3 regions of the Lysinibacillus sp. NPDC093688 genome follow, and region 3 is predicted to be linked to each of the others. Evidence: riboswitches for the same ligand, from Rfam matches in the RefSeq annotation. Region 3 holds a riboswitch; each other region holds the start of a gene.
The links. A riboswitch is a leader RNA that binds a small molecule or an ion and turns the genes downstream of it on or off. The one in region 3 is predicted to bind cobalamin.
Positions count from the first base shown of each region.

Region 1 (5,630 bases), on a different contig from region 3:
TAGTATCATTGGAACAATTGCCTTTGCTATTTCCGGGGCAATAATTGCAATGGAGGAAGAATACGATTTATTCGGTGTCTATATACTCGGTATCGTAACTGCTTTCGGTGGTGGAGCTATACGAAATCTACTAATAGGTTTACCCGTAACTACACTGTGGGGACAGGATATGATGTTCCAAATTGCCATTGCAGCGATTACGCTATTTTTCTTATTTCCACATCGACTTATTAAGCATTGGCATCGCTGGGGCAATTTCACTGACGCTATTGGATTATCGGCATTTGCGATTCAAGGTGCTCTTTATGCTGTGAAGCTCGACATGCCTATTAGCGCAGTTATTGTAGCTGCTGTTTTAACAGGGTCAGGTGGTGGAATTGTCCGCGATTTATTAGCTAGACGACAACCATTAGTCCTCCGTGATGAAATCTATGGTGTTTGGGCAGCACTAGCCGGGCTTATTATCGGACTTCAACTATTTTCAGGCGATATCTTTATATATATATTATTTGGTGTGATTATCATACTAAGAATACTTTCATATATAAAAAAATGGCGTTTACCGTTACGGAAGTTGAATCGAGCATAGCTTTCTTTCCTTACACCGTTGTATAAAAACAAGCCCAAATAACATTATTTGAGCTTGTTTTTAATCTTATACCTGTTGTTACTCTTCTATCCCTATATGTCTTATCCACTCATTATAAATAACCATTTTTCACCACTATCATACTACTTTGCAGAGTGCATCCATGACAGCAATAATAGGCACCGAATGTAAACATTGAGCTGTATCTAAAAATTACTTTTTCAACAGTAACATAGCTTCCTCTAATGTAGCCATGTTTTTCATCATAGAGCTTGCTGCATCCAAAATAGGAAAGGCTAAAGCTGCACCAGACCCCTCTCCTAATCGCATATTCATTTGTAGCATCGGTTCAATTCCTAGCATTTCAGCGGCGATTTTTGCGCCTGGTTCTTCAGAGGCATGAGAAGGAATAATATAGTCTTTTACATTAGGTTCGAGCTCGTATGCAATAAGAGCAGCAATAGTAGAGATAAAACCATCAATAACAACAGGTTTGCGATGTGCAGCAGCAGCAAGTATCACCCCAGCCATTGCACCTATTTCTAACCCTCCGACTTTTGCAAGAATATCTATAGCATCATGACGATTTGGTTTGTTTAATGCAATAGCATTGTGAATGACCTCTACTTTATGTAATATCCCCCCTGGTCCAACACCTGCACCGAAGCCTGTCACTTCATTCGGATGACAATCACGAAGAACCGATAATATAGCAGCACTCGGTGTTGTATTACCAATGCCCATTTCACCTGTCCCAAGTACATTGATCCCATTTTTGATTTCTTCCGTAGCTACTTCAATTCCTACTTCAATTGATTGGATGGCTTCTTCCCTTGACATAGCAGGACCTTTTGCCATATTGTCCGTACCATATTTAATCTTTTTAATGATGACACCAGCATCATGCGGAATATCCTCTTTTACGCCAACGTCTACTGTGACAACTTTTGCATCTGTGATTTTTGCGATAGCACAGACACCCGTTCCTCCTCTAGGGAAATTTAACGTTTGAAAGACCGTCACATTTTGCGGATTTGATGTTACCCCTTCATCACAAACACCATGATCTGCTGCACAGACAATAATTGCTTTATTTTCAATCGTAGGAAATAGTTCACCTGTTATACCGGATAGTTGCACAGCTAGAGCCTCCAACCTCCCTAAGCTACTAGGTGGCTTGCAAAGTGCATCTATGCGTTCCCTTGCTTCCTCCATCATTTTGTGGTCAGCGCTTTGAATGTTTTGAATCGTTTGTTGTAATAATTGCATGAAAATTTCCCCTTTCTTTTTTGCCCTTGTTACTCGAAGAATGATTTAAAGAAAAAAATAAAAAGCCTGTAGTTTATTCCATAACAAATAAACTACAGACTTTTCCATCGTCTATATAATACGAAGCAGATAGGCAGGTCTCCTGGCTCAATTTCAACATTTCATAGAACCTTCCCAGAACGATGCTAGTGGCATTCTCTATGAAACTCCCTTTTACAGTGGTGGGACCGCTAAAGCTTTTCACTTTATTCCCTATTCTCCCGCAATGGGCACCTAATGCTTTTATGCAATTATTTTAAATTTACGACAAAGTGTTTAATGTGTCAATATTTCAAATCTTTAAGCTTCATTGGTTTTTAAAGTGAACGGCTATGCTTAATAATTCATATTTAAAAACTTTAACACAAAATATCAACGTAATCACTGCATTAGTAGTTAATACTAATAGTTCATTTAGATTAGTATTAAGATTTCGAATCCCTAAAATAAGTGTTTTTCTAATAGCTTCAATAATAATTAAGTGGATTAATAGAAACAATTAGCATTGGAAATTTTCAACAAATCACCATAAACACCCGATAGCGTGTCCAAAATCATGATAGATCCATGAGTATTAGTTCTCGTTTCAAATAAGTAATACATCGCACAAATTATTTCTTTTTCCAACAAAAAAAACGCATTAAGGATTGTTTTAATGTTTGATAAACAAACCCTTTTAAATAAAATACTGCAAAAATGATCTCAGAAACTCAAATGAAAGTTTTATCTATATGTACATATTCGAGAAAAATCCTTTGACTTATTGTCGCAGAGGTCATAACTTATGAAATTTGCTTTATCCATTTAATCGCAGCTTCAGCACGAGTTTCAACATTTAGTTTAGAGAAAATACTAGTAAGATTTTTTTCAATCGTTCGTTGGCTTAAGCTAAGTTCCATTGCAATTGTTTTATTTGGTAATCCGTCTTTTACTAAATCTAAAATTTTTTGTTCTCTTTCGGTCAACCTAGTTGATTTTTCTGTTTTAGAAAAATTCGAATTAAGTTGTTTAATTAAAGAAAGTGGCATGATAATTTTTTCTTCTAATGCATAATTGATAGTGTCAATCAATTGTTTTCTACTATCCGATTTACTAACAAATCCACAAACCCCTTTTTCTAACAAATCGGTAATATATCTTTCGATGTTATAGCCAGTGTAAATAATTGCAATTGCTTCTGGATGAATATTGATTATTTTTTCTATAAATTCCAAACCATCCGTATCTGGCAAATTAAAATCAACTAAATAAACGTCATAAGGTGCTTTGGTTAACTGTTGAAGGGCAAGATATGGATCCGTAAACACATCTGCATGACAATTTAGCTCGGCTTTTAATATGGCCTTAGTTCCTTCACCAATTGCAATATGATCATCCAACACCATTATTTTCAAGATCCTCACCTATTTTCATAGATATTTTGATTACTACACCAGATGGGTGATTAGGGGTGATTTCAAATGTACCTTGGTAATAATTAATCCGCGCTTGTATCCCCATTAGCCCAATACTTTTGATTTCGTTTAACTGATCATTCATATCTAGACCTATACCATCATCAATATATTCAATAATAAGTCTTTGAGCTTTTGATGTAAGGTTAATATGAACGATATGCGCCTGTGAATGCTTATTAGCATTCGATAGTAGCTCTTGAATTATACGATAGATAGTAGTAGCTTGCTGTAATGATAAATCCTCAATTACCTCAATATTATCTCTGATTATAAAGTTAAAACGGATTTTGTATTTTCCTATTAATTCATTTAATGACTTATAAAGACCCAATCTTTCAATTAAAGGTGGGTATAAATTCTCGCAAATATCACGAGTAGTATCCATAATATCAAGTATTTCATTACGTAAATGTGAAAATGTCTCTTTTTCTTGCATATCTTTAACCGTCACTATCGCTTCTTCAATATTTCGACTCATACGAATTAAATCCTGTAAAATCGTATCATGAATCTCTATTGATAAACGAATACGCTCTCGTTCCGTTGATGATATCCATAGCTTGCTATACCAGCGTTGCGAATGTAAAATATCGAGTTTTGCCAATTGGGCAGCAAGATTATCCATTTTAAGTGAATTGTCGAGAATACTTTGTACATAATATAAAAACAATTCAAGCATTTTTATGGATTCGAATGGTATTTTATTAAAACGAGTGTCTACGACTGCTAATAACTTCGAATCAGGTGTTTCATGTAGTACTAAAATGTAATTTTCCTTACTTTTATAGATTAAGTTGGGACAAATTGTACTATAATTCTCCTCATCGATATAATGTAAACGACCCCTTATATCATCCTCCACAATTTCAACATGATTTAACTTTAACATTCGGCTCAACTCTTTTTTTATACAATCTACAAGATTTTCAAAATTAGAATATTGTGTAGATTTTTTTATAAAGTGATAAAAATCTGAAAAATTATAATCCTTTAATGTTGCCATATAACGAGCGTTTTTTATTTCCAACCATTCTTTACATGACAGAATAAAAATCATAGCAATAAAAATAATCAAAAAATAGAGGCTAAATAGATATATAGTGCGTGCTTCTTGAAATAATATTAAAATAAAAGATACTATTAAACTGAATGGAATTGATAACTTTAAATGTTCAAACATTCGATCAAGTGCATATTGCAAATTTACGTAAGATTCCGTCAATTCCATATAAATTAGACAAATCGGTACAATCATTAAAAATAAAGCAGTCACATCAGCTGGCAAAATCGGTGTATAGTTGAAAAGTATTGGAATACCATAAAATATCACTATAGGCCCTATTCCTAAAAAGAATATGAAGAAAAGTGGTTTTGCATAGTACTTCATATTACTTTTAATTGCTAGAATAATATTAATCATTAATAAACATGATAAAATTGAATAGACTAAAATTTCGAATATGATCTGCACCGTTATGAAATCTTCAATAGTAATTCGTAATACATTAATAGTAACTAATAAACCGCCCATCACAAAAAAGATAGTGCGCAGTTTTTTTTGCACAGAATCGCTCACTATTCTTAATAAATGAATGCAATAGAAAAAACAATTTACTAAGCTAATAAAAATTGCTAACGAATTAAAAATGTTACTAAAGAAATCACCCCGTCCCGCTGCGCCAGCACTAATATAAGCTAGCGCTGTAAATTGCAAATGGAAAATTAAATATTTTTTATTTTTTGTTAGAGGACGTTGTAATAAATAGATACATAATGCACTTATAAGTAATGAGTATATTAGAGGAATAACAAAATGCATTAAAAGTTGACCTGTCATACCCTCATAAGACACAGTAAGTGTTTCGACTTTGCCTTTATGCCATATAGTTAGACTCTCCGCGTGTGTAACAGTGAATGGAGAAGAAGTATGGGGTGGTATTTCCTTACCATCGATTTCTAGTATTATTGTGTTTGGCTCAAGTTGCTGATGTACACCCCAGCCTTCTTCTTCAATATTATGGATATACCATCTTTGATCTTGTTCTGTGATAGTAATTCCTATAATTGGACCTTTTGATATGATGATCAAGCAATACAATTGAACAAAAAAAATGAGTACAAGTCCAATTAAAATTTTTACTTTATTATGCACGCCAGTATAATTGATACGAATCTCTCAGTGATGGCTTTACTGCATTATCAAATGATTCTAATATTAAACTGCTCTCTAAAGGACTGATATTTAAAAGTGAAACCTTCCCTTCTTTAAAAAGTGC
Region 1 covers NZ_JBNNUX010000032.1:43,203-48,832, reverse strand. The annotation lists gene ACQKN2_RS19980 (trimeric intracellular cation channel family protein) at 1-589, shown strand, start outside; gene cobT (nicotinate-nucleotide--dimethylbenzimidazole phosphoribosyltransferase) at 803-1,858, opposite strand; cobalamin riboswitch at 1,974-2,150, opposite strand; gene ACQKN2_RS19970 (response regulator) at 2,680-3,282, opposite strand; gene ACQKN2_RS19965 (ATP-binding protein) at 3,269-5,443, opposite strand; gene comX (competence pheromone ComX) at 5,499-5,630, opposite strand, start outside.
Region 1: another riboswitch for cobalamin. It lies ahead of cobT (nicotinate-nucleotide--dimethylbenzimidazole phosphoribosyltransferase); the one in region 3 lies ahead of ACQKN2_RS04580 (hypothetical protein).

Region 2 (5,630 bases), on a different contig from region 3:
CATCATCTAAATACGCTGTTCCAACCATTGAATCCTCTAAGCCTAACGCTAGCATAATTTCTGTTACATGCTGATTTAAGCTAATGGCTTTTTTAGGCGCTTCCGTATAAACTTGTGTCGTACCGTTATTTTCAATCGTTACTTTCGTTGCCTCTGCTTTTGCTGGTTCTACTTGCTCACTTTGCGATGCTGAATCTTGTTTTTCCTCGTTACCACAAGCCGTTAAAATACTTACCATTAAGATTGCAAGAACAAGCCATACGCTTTTAAATGTCTTCATTTCTATTTCTCCTTTTTTCAAAAAATATTATATAGAATGAAATCTATGATCCCTTAACTAACTATAAAAATTGCTCAGATATATAATAAATATGGGGTTTTTTCGTGATAGGATGCACGCTCACTTCCGCATGTACTCCAAACACTCTTTGTAATAATGAGGGCGTTAATACATCAAATGGTGTCCCGTATGCTACGATTTCTCCGTCCTTTAAAACATAAATTTTATCACAGTAAGTTGCTGCAATATTTAAATCATGCAAGGCTGCAATGACCGTAATCGGCAAGCTCTGTATCAAATCCATGAGCTGGAGCTGATGCTGAACATCTAAATGATTCGTTGGCTCATCTAATGCCATGATCTTAGCCTGTTGTGCCAATGCTCTTGCAACAATGACTCGTTTTTTCTCACCACCGGATAATGAACTAAAGGTACGCTCACTTAAATGTAATACGCCTGCCTGCTGCATCGATTCCTCGACAATAGCAAGGTCTTCTTTTGTATCCACTTCCATAAGCCTTTTATGCGGTGTACGTCCCATTGCAACAAGTTCCTTAACCGTAAACTCAAATAGCACTGGTGTTTCCTGGCCTACAACGGCAAGTTGCTTCGCTATTACCTTTGAAGATTGGTTGTAAATATTTTCATTAAATAAAAATACTTCTCCTTCTTGAGGTTGTAGCATACGGTACATATTTTTTAATAGGGTTGATTTCCCACTACCATTAGGCCCAATAATGCCAACAAACTCGCGTTCTTGAATATGTACAGAAACATTGTTTAATATTTTCACCTGATGCACGGCAAAAGAAAGGTTTTTTGCTACATAAACCATCTAATTCTCCTCCCCGAAAGAATACATTTGCTTACGCAACATCCATATAAAGAATGGGCATCCGCATAAAGCCGTAATAATTCCAATCGGCATTTCCTCAGGCGCAATCACAATGCGAGCAATTGCATCTGCCCATATTAAAAATATCGCACCCATTAATGCACTAACTGGCAGTACAAACTTATAATTTGAACCGACAATCATGCGTACGATATGAGGAATAATTAGGCCAATAAAGCCGATTGCGCCACTTACTGCAACAAGTACACCTGTCAATAGTGAAATTAATAATATTAGTAGCAGTCGAAATTTCTCTATATTAACACCCAACGTAACAGCAGATTCTTCGCCAAGTAAAAGTAAATTCAAATGACGTGCATGGAGACGTAAAATTGCGTAAACGACAGTTAAAACGATGAATGGAATCATTATATTCATCCATTTCGCTCCAGCCAGACTTCCCATCATCCAATACATCACAGCCTTAATACCGCCCTCTTCCTTCGCCATCATCAGCATAAAATTCGTCAACGCTGACAAAACTAGTGACACGGCAATCCCTGCTAATAATAGTCGTATAACTGAAATACGCCCTTCAACCCGTGCTAAGAAGAACACGATTAGTACAGCAATCGTCGCCCCTATAAAAGCAGCGAATGATAGCGCATACATACCAAAAATCGAAAAACTACCAAGTAAAATAACAGACGTCGCCCCTACAGAAGCACCGGATGATACCCCTAAAATGTACGGGTCCGCAATTGAATTGCGAACTAAAGCTTGAATGGCTGCTCCCGAAATAGCAAGACCCGCTCCGACTATTATGGCAAGCACTACGCGTGGAGTACGAATTTGCCAAATGATGATTTCCTGCGAACGACTCCAATCCTCTGTAATAGCAAGTGGATTGAACGGGATATGCGATAAAATAATGCGCCATACAATACTAGGTGTAATTGACACAGAGCCTACCATGATCGCTAATGTCATCGATATTAGAACGACACCAGTCAATACTAATAAGAGTAGGTTGATATTTCTTGTTGTTGAATTCTTCAAAACGCTCTCCTCTCTTAAATCAAAGGGCATAAAAAAAATCCCCTTGTCTGCAAGAGGATGTCATAGTGAAAAAAGGGTGTCTCAACCCGGCCACTACAACCATCCTCGTGGTTCAATGTAAGTTTGTTGCTTTTATTGGCAGGTATCCTGGCTTAGGTTCATCATCTATACGCCTTCCCATAGCTCGCTACAGTGACATTTTGTATAGACTCCCCATTACAGTTGCGGGACAGCATCGGATTTACACCGATTTCCCTTTTAAGCAAACGATCAAAGTCATTTGCACCAACAAAAAAATATTTATTAAGTTATAAGAACAAAACTATTAAAATTCCTAGATAGCAATTCCATAATATTCTTCATTTAAATGAAATTATAAATAAATTAGCATTTAATAGACGTAAGAGAAAACTATTCTAAATGAATTATTATTAGAAAAATATAATAACTTAACTAGCATTTGATTTTACCGTTAAATGAAATTTTAGTCAATTCACTATTGTTAATATATTTCTTTTTCAAAAATAATACTTGTAATTACATGCTGTCATTGGCTCTTAAAAGCTGTTTCAAATACAGCCAACAATAAGTTTAATAGGTTTGGTTCTCTTGATATGCAATCTTCACCCGTTCAATTTGATCAAGATGGTTTCGAACGTGTTGCACTCGAAATTCCAGCAATTGCTTAAATGTGAACTGGGCCTGATCGACATACACCCCCACTCGCTTGCTTTGTTCACTAGTTAGATGGTCTAGAATAGGCTGCATACTGGAACGTAGCAATTTAAAAAGAAGCAAATGTTGTTCACGGTCCAACAAATCATAACCCAAGTTATTTGCCCAAGCCTCTTGGTCAAATGAAATCAGAAGCGGCGCATCCTCTGCCAAGACTTTTTTAAGCCTAGATGTGGACGAAATCTCGGAATCCGTTACATGTATGAGGATTTGATGAATGCTCCATTTGTCCGGTGAGGGCTTGTAACGAAGCTCCTCCTCTGTTAATCCTTCAATGGCTTCCCGAAGCATTGTGTATCCTAAAGCGTACTCCTTAATTAACTCTTCCAATTCATTTCCTCCTATTCTCAAGTATTGCTTATTAAAATACCAATAAATATATATTCTTGTTTCTGCGAAAGAATCCTTTTATTTTTTCTTCAACTAACCTGCTGCTTAGTACAATAAGTTCAACATTAAATTATCCAATACTTGTTTTTTATTGGTAACATTATTTATTGTGAAAACCAAAAGAGCCATGCTACGCTATATATGTAGCGTAGCATGGCTCTTAAAAGCTGTTTCAAATATAACCAACTTCTTTTGTTACGAGACCTGTTTACACTTTATTACAACAGTTAGAAACACAATCGCAGTCACAGGCTGAATCTGTCTAAAATGCCTTTATCAACATCATTTGATACTCCACTAAAGTACTTTGATAGACAATTTGGGATTTCTTACGTCAAAAATATTTATTTACTAAATGGTAAATACAATGCTACTGTCGTCCCTGTTCCCTCTTGACTTGTAATTTTAATTTCACCTTTATACAATTTCATAATCCTATTTGCAATGCTTAGTCCTAAACCAGAGCCTTCTGTTTTTCTAGTTCTTGCTTTATCCACCCTGTAAAATCGTTCAAAAATATTACGAAGTTCTTCCTGTGGTATCCCAATTCCATAATCTTTTACACGTATAATGGCATGTTGACGATCCTTTTCTATAAATACATCAATCTTATCATTACTATATTTCATGGCATTATCTAGAAAAATAATCATAAGCTGTTTAATTTTTAATTCCTCCGCAAATATAACAATTGGATCCTCATCATAATGTAACGATATTTCACGCCCATAAACTTGTTTCATTTGATTTAAAATTCTCTGGCATAAAGACACCAAATTTAGCTCATTCAATTCTAGAGCACTTTCATTCTCTAAGGTAGCTAAGTCTAGAAGTGTCTGTGTCATTTTTTGCATTCTGTTTGCTTCCGAAGTAATGGCATTAATTGCTTCATCGGTCATTTCTTGATTTTCTAATCCATGCCTTCTTAAAAAATCAGTATAGTTCATAATGATCGTTAAAGGTGTTTTTAATTCATGGGACGCATCAGACACAAACTGTTTTTGTTTTTCCATATGGTCTTGAAGTCTGTGAATCATTCGATTAAACGTTCTTGCCATTGTATGGAGTTCATCTTTTGTCTGATTTTGAATGGTGATGGGCTTAGGAACCCCACTCATTTCAATTTCCTCCATAGTTTTAATCATGTTTGAAATGGGCCTCATAATCATATTGGACAACCATTTGCCACCAAGCAAGGAGAAAATAGCAGCTAATAAAGTGCAGAGGCCTAGAATGGCACGAAGTATATCTTTATCAGTTTCAAAACCTAATAATCGTTCTCCAATTTCTATACTCCCGGTAATTTGATTACCTTCTTTAATTGGAACACGAACAATTAAAACCTGTTCCTCATCTTGCTCTGCCGAAATCAAATGTGTTTGTGCTTGCTTTGATTCAGCGTACTTACCTTGTATCGTTTTTGAAAGTAATAAATCATTGGTTTTTTCATGAATGACGTTGTTATTCGGATGTATAATTCTAATATAAGAATGGGGAGTTAAAAAATCACCTAATTTTTCGTTAATATTGCTGGATGCATCGAGTGAATCAATAACTTTTATTAAGTCCTCGGCTTTTTGAAACAGTTCTACTTCTTCCATATTAGTCGTGAATTTAATAAACGAGAAATAGACAGCGATATTTACAAGTATCAAAATACACAGCATCCAAGCAGTCGTTAATAGATTAATTTTTGTGGTAATCCTCATTTGTTTTCTCCTTTAAGGTATACCCCACTCCCCAAACGGTCGTGAATAATGGGGATGAAAATCCTTCGTCTATTTTTTTTCTGAGATGGGCTACAGTAACATCAAGTATGTTGCCTTCACCTTCATATTCCCATCCCCAAACATTCAGTAATATATTTTCCCGTGTGACTACTTTGTTTTTATTCATGACTAAATAAAGCAAAAAGTCATATTCCTTGGGTGTTAACGTAATGTTTTTTCCATTCCTAGTGACTTCTCTTGCATCTGCATCTATTATTAAATCATTCACCTTCAATACGGAATTCTCTTGAATTGCTTTAGGTTGATTGCGTAAACAAGCACGAATTCTGGCCAATAATTCCTCGATTCTGAATGGTTTGGGCACATAGTCATTTGCACCTTGATCTAAACCTGATACTATGTCTAATGTTGTATTTCGAGCTGTTAAAAGAATAACAGGAACATTCCTGTTTTCCTTTCTTAGCCTTCTTAATACCTCGATTCCATTTAGCCCAGGCAGCATCACATCCAATAAAATTAAATCAAAGTTTGTTTGTAAGGCTGCTTCAAAACCTGCTCTACCGTCGTGTTCTACTGTGACCTGATAACCTTCATATTCCAG
Region 2 covers NZ_JBNNUX010000004.1:77,449-83,078, reverse strand. The annotation lists gene ACQKN2_RS05295 (ABC transporter substrate-binding protein) at 1-280, opposite strand, end outside; gene ACQKN2_RS05290 (ABC transporter ATP-binding protein) at 342-1,115, opposite strand; gene ACQKN2_RS05285 (FecCD family ABC transporter permease) at 1,116-2,105, opposite strand; cobalamin riboswitch at 2,295-2,479, opposite strand; gene ACQKN2_RS05280 (DinB family protein) at 2,766-3,239, opposite strand; gene ACQKN2_RS05275 (sensor histidine kinase) at 3,644-5,008, opposite strand; gene ACQKN2_RS05270 (response regulator transcription factor) at 4,986-5,630, opposite strand, start outside.
Region 2: another riboswitch for cobalamin. It lies ahead of ACQKN2_RS05285 (FecCD family ABC transporter permease); the one in region 3 lies ahead of ACQKN2_RS04580 (hypothetical protein).

Region 3 (5,630 bases):
ATCGTTGCTATTAACTCTTTGAACGAGGCATTATTAAAAGGCATTTGTGCATAAAATTCTCGGAACATCTCCGGGCTTACAACCTTATAAAAATCTTTTCCACCAGCGTTTGTAGGCATCTCAAAAGCATGATTTCCCTTAGCTGGTATTTGAATATAATTAGCATTAGGGAATCTCGGATTAGGATTATTTTGAGCCTCATGGTTGTCTCGATAATCAAAAATTGTTTTCACACCTAGCGTTTCAAAAAGCTCCTTATCTGCTGTCGTCATTTTACCAAGTGCCGCTGAACGATAAATCAAACCATTCTTAACAGCACGCCCATCTCTCGACTTATAACCACCCATATCCCGAAAATTATAAACTGCCTCAAACGGAATAATCTTTATATCAAACTGTTTCACTCACTGCACCTCTTCCTGTTAGCAAGCATACTTATCTCTATTTTATAGAACAATTCGATATAATACCAATTTTCGAACTAGGAAATGTCATACACTACTTAGAGCGATGAGGGGATTTATTTGAGCACTTCTTTATCTGGGCGGAGCAGGTCGGTGGTCGTATTTCCCGATCACTTTTCCTCCCAAGCGGAGCAGTTATCCACTTTACCCGATCACTTTTTCATCCAAGCGGAGCAGTTATCCACTTTACCCGATCACTTTTCCTCCCAGGCGGAGCAGTTATCCACTTTACCCGATCACTTTTCCATCTAGCGGAGCAGTTATCCACTTTACCCGATCACTTTTCCTTCCAAACGGACCAGTTATCCACCTTTCCCGATCACTTTTCCTCCCAGGTGGAGCAGTTATCCACTTTACCCGATCACTTTTCCTTCCAGCGGAGCAGTTATCCACTTTACCCGATCACTTTTCCTTCCAGCGGAGCAGTTATCCACCTTTCCCGATCACTTTTCCTCCCAGAGTAGGTCTCCTTCTTACCCATCAAAAAAGCTGCCCTTGATAAAGGACAGCTCGAAAATACTATTTTTCAATAATAATTATTTAAATAACTCAGGGTATACTGCTTTTGCGATTAACTCAACAGCTTCGCCAATACGCGGACCTGGGCGATTTGAAATATCAGTATCTATAGAATAAACCGCTTTATTTTGAATGGCCGTGATTGAATTCCATCCATCACGAGAAAGAATTTCTTCCGCTGAGTTTTTCACATAGCTTACTGTTGTTAAAATGACTTCTGGATTTTTCGCAATGACATCTTCCTCAGATACCGGTGCCCAGCTTTTAAGGTCAGCAAAAACGTTGTTAACATTTGCAGCATTTAAAATCTCTTGTTGGAATGTACCAGAACCAGCTGTATAGATATCTGGCTTTGGACTAATTTCTAAGTAGACATTTTTGGGTTTTTTCACATCTTTAACTTTCGCTTGGACATCTGCAATTTTAGCTTTAATATCTTCATTTAACTTTTCGCCTTTATCTTCAATTCCCATAACCGTTGCGACTTGTTCGATATCCCCATAAACATCATCAAATGATTTAGCTGATTGAATGGCAAACACTTTAATACCCGCATCCTCAAGGCCTTTTAATGCATTTAAATTTTCTTCATCTTTGCCTCCAGTTGTATAGGCAATAACGACATCTGGCTTTAGGGCTAAAATACGCTCACTATTGAATGTTGTAGAATTAGAGACGCGCTCAATTTTTTGTGCTTCTTCTGGATACGTATCAAATTCTGTTGCACCAACGATTTTATCGCCTACGCCTAGAGCAAATAAAATTTCTGTATTACTAGGTTGTAATGAAACAATAGTTTTAGGTACTGCATTAAACGCTACTTCTACGCCACGGTCATCCTTAACTTTATAGCTAGTTTTCTCAACTTGTTGAGCTTCCTTAGAAACAGTTCCTTCATTTGTATCTTCTTTCGTGCCACAGCCAACTAATACGAGTGCCAGCATCAACACAGAAAGCCATTGCAGCTTAAACATTTTCTTCATTTCATTGATTCTCCTTTTTCTTTTTCATCGGGTATGACTTACTAATAAACGGTATTTCAGCAATACCAGCATGCTGATTCATATAGACAGCCATTACAAAAAACACATTGGCTAGCAATCCTAAATAATCAAAGAGAATAGCTGGTACTTCGCGTTCTTCAGACACTTTGTGCAAAACACGATATGATTTTTTCGCCTCACTACGGCATAAATGTAATGTAGTAGCCGCCTCTATTCCTTGAGGTAATACAAAGTTTTGTATTTCATCCTTAACATGGCTAACATAGAAATCATAGCGATCACTTAGCCAAGTCAAATCATCTTCGGTTACCGCTAATTTACCTCGGACTGAGCCATTTACATGGTATGCCATTGGCAAAATGGCTAGCAAATCATCTGCTACTACCTCTACCGTTTCTTTTTTCACCGCCGCCAATGCTACACCAATATGCGTTGTTAGGCTATCTGTTCGAATTTCAAAATCTACTGTCGATGCCTTTTCACGCATAAATGGATAACAAGAATAACGTGCATCTTTTTTCAAATCTAAGTCCCCGCTTTCCTTCATGAAAAATTCTTACCTTATTAACACCCGGCTTACATTAGGTGAATTATAAGTGCACATAAAAAAAACGTTGTTCCCACTCCTAAGGAAACAACGAAAAATAACATAAATATTGTCGCATAGATACGACATAGCCTATGTATTTGCCGCATATCCTCCTAGCTTCCGAAGAGTTATCTATACGTTCAAACAAAGGTCGGTCTCCTGGCTTGCACAGTTCACTACGTTCATAAAGAACCTTCCCATCGGATAATTCGACAGTGGTATATCTTTATAATTCCTGTACTTACAGTTGCGGAAACAGCTTCGGTTTTTCACCGAATTCCCGATTATGCTATAGTTCAGCACCTTTATTCTGCAAGAATTATTCACTTGTAATGCAGTTTAACATAGATTGATAGGAAAAAATAGCTGTGGAATTTAGAATAAACAAATTACGATGGATAAGAATCATGCAGGTATTACCTTATGCACGCGGATATATTCACTGCCCCCACGGGTATTCATCCTGCTCGTGCAGATACTTGTTATGCTTCATGGAGTAAAACATTTTATTTTTTCATACGTTATAAAAAAATTAGCTATTTCAAAACTTTTACCGGATGGCATTCTTATATTTCTTTTTGGATTTAATATCTTCTTCTTCCTCAATTAAACGTTGTGCAATCTCTAGTAGTTTTGGGTCATTTGTTGCATCGAATAGCTTTTTAAAGGAAACTATAATATCATAGCGTATTAATGTCGGGTGTTTTTCGTCTAAGCATGTTTGATACCTTTTAGCCAAATATGATACGACTAAATCTCTTTGTACTTGCCCTGCTAAGCCTATTTTCCAAATTGCCTGTAAAGTATGCCTCACAGTGACTGTTTCTTCATCATACGTTACTGCCCAAATCTTTAAGAAGTCCTCTAATACTCTTTCTTCAGGATCACTTTTTGCTGCCAATGCGCATAAAAATTGTGCAGCACTTGCACGCACATGACCATTTTTGTATGTAAGAGTCTGAACAAGTTGTTCCCAAACTGAATATGTCCAATCAACTGGCTCCTGCATAATTTTCATTAATTCTTCGTATGATTTGTATTGAATATCACGGTCACGCTCTGTTAAATTACTAAAAAGTTGCAAAATCTCTTTTTCCATGATTCATCCCTACCTTTATTGTTTCAGAACGAAAAAAAATAATGCACTTGTAAGTGTTTTCTCATTTCCCATCATTCGTTACTTCGCTACTACAAAATAAAAGTCTCAAATAATTATAATTTCAAAGTAAGATCCCTACTTGTATATGTCAAAATTATCAGAAACGAGGTTCAATATGCAAGGAATACTTTCTTTTAGCTATATGAAGACATATTTTACTCGTTAGAGGTGTCACACTTATCAGCCTTTGCTTTAATTCAAGTAAAATACGCATTAATGATGACAATCATTCTATGAATAAGTGATGTTATTTCTTTTCTCGGCTCCATCTTCATTTTTGTAACTGGTCCTATAGTAGTAAATATATCTACTTATGTAAATTTATTCTTCACAGAAGTTATTTTACTCATTATTGATCGAGTAGTCGAGCCTAAATTAATGGATAACCATATCTGTTTGCCTGCTAGGTTTACTCGTAGGTTTTTAACTATATTTTAAATAGTTGATTTTTACGGGATAACCTCCAATACCGTCAAATAATAAAAAAGGTTATCCTTGTAATTTCTTTTACAAAGATAACCTTTTCGCTATTTAAATCGTCTATATTTTAGTACGGCTTTTTAAATACGACCGAAGCCTACTAAATATTGATTCCACCAATCAAGTGATTCAATGACAACACCTTTATTTTGAGCATCAATCATCGTGTTGTTTCCTAAGTAAATACCTACATGCGCTATACCCGAACCATAGCTGAAGAATACTAGGTCACCTACACGTGCTTCACTTGCTGAAATACGTTGTGTTGCTAAATATTGTTGTGATGCTGTACGTGGTAAAGATACGCCTGCTTGTTGGTAAGACCATTGCACAAGACCTGAACAGTCAAATCCTGTCGATGGGTTACTACCGCCCCAAACATAGCTACGACCTAGGAATTGTTTCGCAGTTGAAATAGCATCACCTGAAGATGCAGTGCCTGACCCTGAACCAACAACGACTTTTTGTTCTGATTTTTCATTGTTAGCTTTGCTACTATTGCTAGCATCGCTATTATCATTATCGTTACTGTTATTATTGTTGTTTGTTGCTTGTACAACTGGAGTAGCTGCTTGAAGTGCACGTAAACGAGCTGCCTCTTCCTCTGCTGCTTTACGTTCTGCTTCTAAACGCTCTTCTTCTTGTTTCGTTGCAATTTGTGCCTTTAATGCAAGAGATTTTGCTTCATTTTCAGCTTTTTTAACTTCCATTTCGCTTTCCTTCTCTTGAAGCTCTTGGAATTGCTTTTGAAGCTCTTTTTGTTTTTCATCTAATGTTGCTTTTTGTTTCTCTAAGTTAGCCTTATCTGCTTCTTGTTGATCTACTAATTCTTGGTCAGCATCCATTAATGTTTTTACCGCTACGACACGGTCCATTAAATCTGCAAAGCTTTTTGATTCAAGAACAGCGTTTAAATAAATACCTACAGTATTATCTTGAGCTTGGTATGCAGCCATACGGTCACTTAAAATCACTGAACGTTGCTCAATACGTTTTTTAGTATCGACAATATTTGCATCCACTTCTTTAATGTCTGCCTGTACTTTGTTAAATACTTTTACTTTTTCATCGATCTCTTGTTGTAGTTTCTTTAATTCTTCTTGTAGCTTTTTAACCTCTGTATCTATTTTAGCTTTTTTATCCATCATTTGTTGAGATGTTTCTTCTGCGTGTACTTCAGTTGGTTGTACTGTATTAAATAATAAGCCGCCAGCTAGTGCTAGTGCTAGCACCATCGACTTACGCCATTTATTGCGCTTACCCACGTTATTCTTTCCCTTCACTAGTCAATTTCGTTCGTAGAATTTTACTGTCATCATTGGAACGATTTCTTTTATGTAATCTTATATTTTATTAGCCTTTTAAAGTTTAGCACTATTAGCATAACTTTTATACTATTTCGCGCCTTTTTAATG
Region 3 covers NZ_JBNNUX010000003.1:171,461-177,090, reverse strand. The annotation lists gene ACQKN2_RS04590 (tyrosine-protein phosphatase) at 1-404, opposite strand, end outside; gene ACQKN2_RS04585 (ABC transporter substrate-binding protein) at 1,001-1,966, opposite strand; gene ACQKN2_RS04580 (hypothetical protein) at 1,968-2,510, opposite strand; cobalamin riboswitch at 2,709-2,898, opposite strand; gene ACQKN2_RS04575 (hypothetical protein) at 3,127-3,675, opposite strand; gene ACQKN2_RS04570 (NlpC/P60 family protein) at 4,296-5,498, opposite strand.